Regions from separate parts of the Kitasatospora sp. NPDC029367 genome, predicted to be linked through region 1. Evidence: predicted binding sites of a transcription regulator. Region 1 holds the regulator's gene; each other region holds the start of a gene.
The links. Region 1 encodes HrcA, which represses chaperone genes, less so after heat shock. Its sites were predicted from a motif close to TTNGCACTCNGNNNNNCNGAGTGCNAA; they were not measured.

Region 2: a site for HrcA is predicted at 1,696-1,722, ahead of ACZ4W5_RS33560 (FmdB family zinc ribbon protein). Genes of this name have one in related genera too.
Region 3: a site for HrcA is predicted at 1,763-1,789, ahead of groL (chaperonin GroEL). Genes of this name have one in related genera too.

Annotation. Positions count from the first base shown of each region.
Region 1 covers NZ_JBVHYH010000002.1:194,687-197,890, forward strand. The annotation lists gene pspAB (PspA-associated protein PspAB) at 1-26, opposite strand, end outside; gene htpX (zinc metalloprotease HtpX) at 67-987, opposite strand; gene hrcA (heat-inducible transcriptional repressor HrcA) at 1,255-2,289, shown strand; gene dnaJ (molecular chaperone DnaJ) at 2,368-3,204, shown strand, end outside.
Region 2 covers NZ_JBVHYH010000091.1:144-3,347, forward strand. The annotation lists gene ACZ4W5_RS33545 (hypothetical protein) at 35-382, shown strand; gene mscL (large conductance mechanosensitive channel protein MscL) at 391-807, opposite strand; gene ACZ4W5_RS33555 (hypothetical protein) at 838-1,110, opposite strand; gene ACZ4W5_RS33560 (FmdB family zinc ribbon protein) at 1,358-1,684, opposite strand; gene ACZ4W5_RS33565 (MFS transporter) at 1,811-3,100, opposite strand.
Region 3 covers NZ_JBVHYH010000099.1:22,494-25,697, reverse strand. The annotation lists gene thrC (threonine synthase) at 1-539, shown strand, start outside; gene ACZ4W5_RS34675 (MoaD/ThiS family protein) at 567-845, shown strand; gene ACZ4W5_RS34670 (cold-shock protein) at 1,396-1,599, shown strand; gene groL (chaperonin GroEL) at 1,946-3,204, shown strand, end outside.

The DNA of each region.
Region 1 (3,204 bases):
CCGAACAGGGCGTCCAGGAATCCCACGGCGGTCCTCTCTGGCGGGTCGGGGCGGGTCGGTAGGGGGTCAGCGGCCGAGCTGCTCGGAGATCTTCGCCAGCTGGGCCAGCCGCTTCTCCAGCGTCGGGTGGGTGGAGAGCAGCTGGGAGGCGGTCTCCCTGGCGCTCAGCGCGGGGGCGAAGTAGAAGGCGTTGTAGGGCTGGGCCTTGCGCAGGTCCTCGGTGGGGATGGCGGCGATCTGCCCGGTGACCTTGGTGAGCGCCGAGGCGAGGGCACTGGGCCGGCCGGTGAGCTGGGCGGCGGCCCGGTCGGCGGCCAGTTCGCGGTAGCGGGACAGCAGCCGGGTGAGCAGGAAGCTGATCGCGTAGACCACGATCGACACCAGCGGGATGACCAGCGCCGCGATGGCCGCGTTCTGGTCGTTGCTGTTGCGGTTGCCGCCCATGAACCCGCCGTACATCGCGACCCGGGTCATCGCCCCGGCGAGCACGCCCAGGAAGCCGGCGATGGTCATCACCGCGACGTCCCGGTGGGCGACGTGCGACAGCTCGTGCGCCAGGACGCCCTCCAGCTCCTCGGGTTCCAGTCGGCGCAGCAGTCCGGTGGTGACGCACACCACGGCGTTCTGCGGGTTGCGGCCGGTGGCGAAGGCGTTCGGCATGTCGTTGTCGGCGACCGCCACGCGGGGCTTGGGCATGTCGGCCAGGGCGCAGAGCCGGTCGATGGTGCCGTGCAGCTGGGGGTACTGCTCCTCGGTCACCTGGTGGGCGCCCATGGCCCGCTCGGTGATCTTGTCGCTGAACCAGAACTGGGCCACGAACAGCCCGCCGGAGATCAGCACGATCAGCGGCCAGGCCCCGCGCAGCAGCGCGATCAGCAGGCCCGTGAAACCGACGTACAGCAGCCCGATCACGAACATCGTCCCGACCATGCGGCTGGTCAGGCCGCGGTCGGGCGCGAAACGGGTGTGCTGGCCCGAGCTCGACATCGCTTGCTCCTCCGTTCGCCGTCGCTTTCGATGCTGCCACCCGGACGGCCCCGGGGCACCACCCGTGCACGCGGAGTGTCGCGGTGGCCGTCCGGAACTGCGGGCAGGATCACCCCGGCCGGGCCGTTCCTGCGGTACGACCCGGGCCGTACACTGGCAGGTACGGTTTTGGCACTCGTGCGTGCAGAGTGCCAGGGTCGGGGCCCTCCCCGGAGCGGCTCGCAGCATCACAGACGGACAACGTGCGAAGACGGAGGTGCGTGCCCCATGGCCGGAGAGGTCCGCCAGCTGGACGACCGCAAGCTCGCCGTGCTGCGCGCGATCGTCCAGGACTACGTGGGCACCGAGGAGCCGGTCGGCTCCAAGGCCCTGGTGGAGCGGCACAACCTCGGGGTGTCCCCGGCCACCGTGCGCAACGACATGGCGGCGCTGGAGGAGGAGGGGTACATCCACCAGCCGCACACCAGCGCCGGGCGGATCCCCACCGACAAGGGCTACCGGCTGTTCGTCGACAAGCTCGCCGAGATCAAGCCGATGAGCTCCCCGGAGCGCCGGGCGATCCGGCACTTCCTGGACGGCGCCGTCGACCTGGACGACGTGGTCACCCGTACGGTGCGGCTGCTCGCCCAGTTGACCCGCCAGGTCGCCGTGGTGCAGTACCCCTCGCTGACCCGCTCCACCGTCCGGCACATCGAGCTGGTGGCGCTGGCCCCGGCCAAGGTGATGCTGGTGCTGATCACCAACACCGGCCGGGTCGAACAGCGGATGGTCGACTGCCCGGGCACGGTCGGCGAGACGGTCCTGGCGGACCTGCGCTCGCGGATCAACACCCGGGCGGCCGGCCAGCGGCTGCCGGACGTCCCGGGGCTCCTGGAGGAGCTCCCGGCGGCCTTCGAGGCGGCCGACCGGCCGACCGTCAGCACGGTCCTGGCGACGCTGTTCGAGGCGCTCGCCGAGCAGAACGAGGAACGGATCATGCTGGCCGGCACCGCCAACCTGACCCGCTTCGGGCACGACTTCCCGCTCACCATCCAGCCGGTGCTGGAGGCCCTGGAGGAGCAGGTCGTCCTGCTCCGCCTCCTGGGTGAGACCACGGACGCCGCGATGACGGTCCGGATCGGGCGGGAGAACGCCTACGAAGGGCTGAATTCCACCTCGGTCGTTTCGGTCGGCTACGGTTCGGGCGACGAGAGTGTGGCCAAACTGGGTGTGATCGGTCCGACCCGGATGGACTACCCGGGCACAATGGGGGCGGTGCGGGCGGTGGCACGGTACGTGGGCCAGATCCTGGCCGAGTCGTAGCACACCGCCGGCCGTTGGATTCGCAACGGCCGGCGTCCAGTCGCAGCACTACTACAGGCGGAACAAGCGGAGCATTTGGTGGCCACGGACTACTACGCGGTACTCGGCGTCCGACGGGATGCGGGGCAGGACGAGATCAAGAAGGCGTTCCGGCGCCTCGCACGCGAACTGCACCCGGACGTCAACCCGGACCCGAAGACGCAGGAGCGGTTCAAGGAGATCAACGCCGCCTACGAGGTGCTCTCCGACCCGCAGAAGCGCCAGGTCTACGACCTGGGCGGTGACCCGCTGTCGCCGGGCGGCGGCGGTGGCGCGGGCGGCTTCGGCGCCGGCGCGGCGGGCTTCGGCTTCTCCGACATCATGGACGCCTTCTTCGGCGCCGCGGCCGGCCAGCGCGGCCCGCGCTCGCGCACCCGCCGCGGCCAGGACGCCATGATCCGGCTGGAGATCACCCTGGAGGAGGCCGCCTTCGGCACCACCAAGGAACTCCAGGTCGACACCGCCGTCACCTGCACCACCTGCAACGGCGAGGGCGCGGCCCCCGGCACCTCGGCCCAGACCTGCGACATGTGCCGCGGCAAGGGCGAGGTGTCCCAGGTCACCCGCTCGTTCCTGGGCCAGGTCATGACCTCCCGCCCGTGCCCGCAGTGCCAGGGCTTCGGCACCGTGGTGCCGACCCCGTGCCCCGAGTGCGCCGGCGACGGCCGGGTGCGGGCCCGCCGCACCCTGACCGTGAAGATCCCGGCCGGTGTGGACAACGGCACCCGGATCCAGCTGGCCGGCGAGGGCGAGGTCGGCCCCGGCGGCGGCCCGTCCGGCGACCTGTACGTCGAGATCGCCGAGACCACCCACGCGGTCTTCCAGCGGCGCGGGGACGACCTGCACTGCACCGTCACCATCCCGATGACGGCGGCC
Region 2 (3,204 bases), on a different contig from region 1:
ACGAGGCTTCTACGCTGAAAGGACAGGCCGGACCGTGAGCAGGGGAGTGGACGAGATGAGCGAGCAGGAACAAGAGCAGGCGCCGGAACCGGGGCGCGAACCGGGCCAGGGCCGCACGCGGGGGGCCACCCCCGCCCCTCCCTCCCCCTCCCCCTCCCCCCTCCCTCCCTCCTTCTCCACCCCTCCCACCTCCACCACCCCTCCCACCTCCACCACCCCTCCCGCCCCTGCCAAGGCCCGCCTGGTCTTCCGTGACCCGCTGGACCAGCAGTCCCGGGACGACACCGACGCCGGCTGGGGCGATCGCCCCGGGGCGGGCGCCGGCGGTGGGCGGGGGCTGGACTGGTACCTGAGCCAGCGCCCGCCGCACCACGGCGACTGAGGGACTCCCTAGCGCGCCGCGACCAGCGCGTCGCGGATCTCGGTCAGCAGTTGGACCTCCTTGGCCTCGGCCTCGGCCGCCACCTCGGCGACACTCTTGCGCTTGGCCGCCATCCGGTTCATCGGCACGATCAGCACGAAGTAGACGACGGCGGCGGTGATCAGGAACTGCAGGACGGCGCTGAGCACCGACCCCCACAGGATGAGGATCCCGGACGTGACCTCACCGGTGGCGCTCACCTCGCAGGGCCCCTTGAGGCAGGAACTGTAGGACGCCAGGTCCTTCGTCCCGAACACGCCGACGATCGGATTGATCACGCCCTTGACGAAGGCGTTGACGATGTTGGTGAAGGCCGCGCCGATGACCACGGCGACGGCGAGCTCGACGACATTTCCACGCAGCAGGAATTCTTTGAAGCCTTTCATGCCGCCTCGAACGACGAAGTCGTCGCCGGGTTACGGGTGATCTTCCGGAAGCCCGGATTGACAACCCGTACGGCCCACGGCGCCGCCCGGGGGCGGTGGCAGGCCGGCCCGTGCGGGCCCGGAGGCGAGTGCCGCGGCCGCCGCGAGCAGCACCAGCGCGGGCACCCCGCCCCGCCGCCGGACGGCCCGGCGCCAGCGGTGCCACCCGCCGCAGCCGCGCCGGATCGGCGGGAAGCTCGGCACCTCCCGCCGGGGCGGTACGGAGGGGGCGGGCAGCGGGAGGGAGAGGCTCGTGGTCGTCATCGGGACACCTCCGGACTCGGTCGGGTCTTGCTCGGTGTCCCATACCTTGCGCGTTCTTGCCGCGCTCCGGAAATCGATTCCCACAGCCTGTGGACAAACCCGCCCCTGTGGATAACTTCGTACACCCGCACGAGTTATTTCGATTCCGGAAGTTGACGGCGGCGCGCGAAAGGCCCGCCGCGGCACGCGAAAAGGCCCGCCGTCCCCGCGCGCAGCGGGGTCGACGGGCCTTCCCGTGAAACCGAGGTCAGCCGGCGGCCGGAGCCGGGCTGCTGGACGAGCTCGACGCGCTCGACGTGCTCGAAGAACCGGACGACGAGCCGGTCGAGCCCGACGACGCCGAGGAGCCGGTCGACGAGCCGGCGGACGAAGCCGCGCCCACCGAGCTGCTGGAGGACGAACGGCTGTCGGTCCGGTAGAAGCCCGAGCCCTTGAACACGACGCCCACGGCCGAGAAGACCTTGCGGAGCCGTCCCTGGCATTCGGGGCACGTGGTCAGCGCCTCGTCGGTGAACTTCTGCACCGCCTCCAGGCCGCTGCCGCACTCGGTGCACTGGTACTGGTACGTGGGCACTTGTCTTCCTCCTGGCACTCTCGCCTGATGAGTGCTAACGATGGTCAATGATGCGGTATTCCGTTGGATCAGTCCAGCGAATCCGGTGTGAGATGAGCCGGTACCGAGTCACCGACGACCGCGCGTTCAGCCCTTCGCGGCACCGACCAGCTGTCCCGCGCCGCCGAGGTCGGCCGAGGAGGCCACCACGCGGCTCGCCCCGCCCGGGGCCACCAGCAGGCGCCGCAGCGACACCAGCGCGATCAGCCCCAGCCCGGCGCCGACCAGCGGCACCAGGAACCCGGCGGACGGCCCGTGGCCGTCGATCAGGCGCCCGGCCACCATCGAGCCGACCGCCAGGCCCAGGCCGATGGCACCGGTCAGCCAGGTGAAGGCCTCGGTCTTGGCCCCGTCCTCGACCAGGGTCTCGACGAGGGTGTAGCCGCTGATCAGGGTCGGCGCGATGGCCAGGCCGCAGACCAGCGCGGCGATCGAGAGCGTGACCAGGTTGGGCATCGCCCACAGCGTGGAGCAGCCCGCCACCAGCAGCGCGTAGCTGATCACCATCCGCTGCTGGACGGCCCGCCGCCAGGCGATGACTCCGTAGAGCACGCCCGCGACCATCGAGCCGCCGGCGAAGATCCCGTACACGGTGCCGGCCGCGTCGTGCTGGCCGACCGAGTCGGCGAAGGCGTTCACGGAGACCTGCATGCCGCCGAAGACGGCCCCGACCCCGAGGATCACCCCGGCCAGCAGCCGGACGCCGGGGGAGGAGAGCGCGGAGGCGCGCCGGACGCCGGGCTCCGGGGTCATCCGGGCGGGTGCGGTGCGGCGCTGGGCGGCGAATACCAGGCCGCCGACGAAGGTCAGCGCGGCCTCGACGACCAGGGCGGTGGCCGGGTTCACCGAGGTGGCGATGTTGGCGGCCAGGATCGGGCCGATCACGAAGGTGAACTCGTCCGTCACGGACTCGAAGGCGAAGGCGGTGCTCACCTTGGCCGGGGCGGAGGCGGACGCGCCCTCGGCGCCGATGGTGGCGATCCAGCGGGCCCGGACCATCGCGCCGATCTGCGGAACGCTCGCGCCGGCCGGGACGGCGGCCAGGAACAGGCTCCAGGCGGGCGCGTGGCCGAGCGCCAGCGCGATCAGCAGGCCGACCGAGGCCGCGTGCACCGCGACGGTCGGGACGAGGACGGCGGCCTGCCCGTACCGGTCGGCGAGCCGTCCGGTCTGCGGGCCGATCAGGGCCTGGGCGACGGCGGCGATGGCCGTGACGGTGCCCGCGGTGCCGTAGGAGCCGTGGGTGTCCTTGACCAGGAGCAGGATGCCCATGCTGAGCATCGCGTAGGGCAGTCGCGCGATGAAGGCGGGGGCCAGGAAGGTCCAGGCTCCGGGCGTGCGCAGCAGCGCGCCGTACCCGACCTTGGCCGGTGTCACGGCGTCGGCGGTCGCGCTGTTCGGGGTGCTGTCCGCGGTGTCCGGAGCGCTGTCCGCGGTGATCTCGACCGTTCGGCGGGCCGTCACGGTCGGTCCTTCCTGCT
Region 3 (3,204 bases), on a different contig from region 1:
AGATCGTCATCCCGATCGCCTCGGGCTCGCAGCTGACGAAGATCGACAAGGGGCTGCAGGAGCTGATCAAGCTGGGCCTGGTGGAGGACCGGCCGTACCGGATCTTCGGCGCCCAGGCGGAGGGCTGCTCGCCGGTGTCGGCGGCGTTCAAGGCCGGCCGGGACGTGATCAGGCCGGTGAAGCCGGACACCATCGCCAAGTCGCTGGCGATCGGCAACCCGGCGGACGGCCCGTACGTGCTGGACATCGCCCGGCGGACCGGCGGCGCGGTGGAGGACGTGACGGACGCGGAGGTGGTGGCGGCGATCCGGCTGCTGGCCCGGACCGAGGGGATCTTCGCCGAGACCGCGGGCGGGGTGACCGTCGGCGTGTTGAAGAAGCTCGTGGAGACCGGCCTGCTGGACCCCGCCAAGGAGACCGTCGCGATCAACACCGGGGACGGCCTCAAGACGCTGGACGCCGTCTCCGAGGCGGGCATGACCGCCGTCATCCGCCCGACGCTGGACTCCTTCCACGCCGCCGGCCTCGCGTCCGCCTGATCCACCCCCCACCCCGCTAGGAGAGTCATGAGCGCCACCGTCCGCATTCCCACCATCCTGCGCACCTACACCGGCGGCGAGGCCGAGGTGACCGCCGAGGGGGCCACCCTGGGCGAGGTCATCGCCGACCTGGAGCACAACCACGCGGGCATCGCGGCCCGGATCCTGGACGACACCGGCAAGCTGCGCCGCTTCGTCAACGTGTACGTGAACGACGACGACGTGCGGTTCGCCGACGGTCTGGCGACCGGGATCACGGACGGTGCGAGCGTTTCGATCATTCCGGCGGTGGCCGGCGGCTGCTGAGCCGTTCCCGCCGTTTCCCGGCCGTCCGCGCGTACGGAATTCCACTCTCCGTGCGTGCGGGCGGCCGCTTGCATTTCGGCGGGAATATTTTCGGTCGGAGTCGGAGTAGAGTGTGGCTCTGCTGGGAACAGGGCTTCCCCTTCCGGCAGTGGGTGCTTCGCCGGAGCTCGTCCGGACGCTGAGACCGCCCCGGGGCCGGGGCCGTGAAACATGTCAGGCAGATGTCAGAATTCCTGCAGGCATTTGAGTAATTCGTCCGCTATGTCCGGCGCTGATTGCCGATTTTCTCCCGGTTTGTTCGCTCTTGTCTCTTGACGGGGCTGCGGAATTCCCGGCGGCTGACCCTGTTGCAGAGGGCGTCGATCCGGATACATTCAGCGGCGGTCGACGTAATCAGCCGCTCACGGAAGCCGTCCGGCGCCCCGGTGCGGAGGATTGCGGCGTGCACGGCTGCGCCCAGGGGGGGTTCCCCGGGCCGGCCTTCAAACCAGACCCGGGCCCGCGACCTGCGGGCCCGTGAAGGGCCAGCACAGCACTAGGGGAGTTCGGAATGGCTCAGGGCACCGTCAAGTGGTTCAACGCGGAGAAGGGCTACGGCTTCATCGCGGTCGACGGTGGTGCGGACGTCTTCGTCCACTACAGCGCGATCCAGATGGACGGCTACCGCACCCTCGAGGAGGGCCAGCGGGTCGAGTTCGAGATCTCCCAGGGACAGAAGGGCCCGCAGGCGGACATGGTCCGCGCGGCGGTCTGACCTCTTCCGGCACCCAGGAGCTCGGCGCGGCCCACGGCTGGTGACCACTCGCTTCTCGACGGGCCCGTACGACACGCGTCGTACGGGCCCGTTCGCGTTCCCCGGGCGGGCCGTCCGGGCTCCCGCGCGGGGGCGGACGGTGGCTCGCGGGTCGGTCATTGGGCTTGCACTCGACCACCCGGAGTGCTAATCATTGGCGTTAGCACTCACAGTGTGAGAGTGACAGCGGACCGGGTCGGTGAGGCCCCCGGGAGCGGCAGGGGAATGGACCTCCGCGCACCAGGGCCGTCCGTCGCGGGCACCCCTTGGTCCGAGCAGTCGACCGTGTCCCGGAGGACCACTTCTGATGGCCAAGATCATCGCCTTTGATGAGGAAGCTCGCCGCGGCCTTGAGCGTGGCATGAACCAGCTCGCCGATGCAGTGAAGGTCACGCTCGGCCCCAAGGGTCGCAACGTCGTGCTGGAGAAGAAGTGGGGCGCCCCCACGATCACCAACGACGGTGTCTCCATCGCCAAGGAGATCGAGCTCGAGGACCCGTACGAGAAGATCGGTGCGGAGCTCGTCAAGGAGGTCGCCAAGAAGACGGACGACGTCGCGGGTGACGGCACCACCACCGCCACCGTGCTCGCCCAGGCCCTGGTTCGCGAGGGTCTGCGCAACGTCGCCGCCGGCGCCAACCCGATGGCCCTCAAGCGCGGCATCGAGAAGGCCGTCGCCGCCGTCTCGGACCAGCTGCTGGCCCAGGCCACCGACGTGGAGACCAAGGAGCAGATCGCCTCCACCGCCTCCATCTCCGCCGCCGACACCCAGATCGGCGAGCTCATCGCCGAGGCCATGGACAAGGTCGGCAAGGAAGGCGTCATCACCGTCGAGGAGAGCAACACCTTCGGTCTGGAGCTCGAGCTCACCGAGGGTATGCGCTTCGACAAGGGCTACATCTCCGCCTACTTCGCCACCGACCTGGAGCGGATGGAGGCGACCTTCGAGGACCCGTACATCCTCATCGCCAACTCCAAGATCGGCTCGATCAAGGACCTGCTCCCGCTGCTGGAGAAGGTCATGCAGAGCGGCAAGCCGCTCGTCATCATCGCCGAGGACGTCGAGGGCGAGGCCCTGTCGACCCTGATCGTCAACAAGATCAAGGGCGTCTTCAAGTCCGTCGCCGTCAAGGCCCCGGGCTTCGGCGACCGCCGCAAGGCCATGCTCGGCGACATCGCCGTCCTCACCGGCGGCACCGTGATCTCCGAGGAGGTCGGTCTCAAGCTGGAGAACGCCGGCCTGGACCTCCTGGGTGGCGCCCGCAAGGTCGTCATCACCAAGGACGAGACCACCATCGTCGACGGTGCCGGTGACAGCGACCAGGTCGCCGGCCGCGTGAACCAGATCCGCGCCGAGATCGAGAACAGCGACTCGGACTACGACCGCGAGAAGCTCCAGGAGCGCCTCGCCAAGCTGGCCGGCGGCGTGGCCGTCATCAAGGCCGGCGCGGCCACCGAGGTGGAGCTCAAGGAGCGCAAGCACCGCATCGAGGACGCCGTCCGCAACGCCAAGGCCGCCGTCGAGGAGGGCATCGTCGCCGGTGGTGGCGTCGCGCTGCTGCAGGC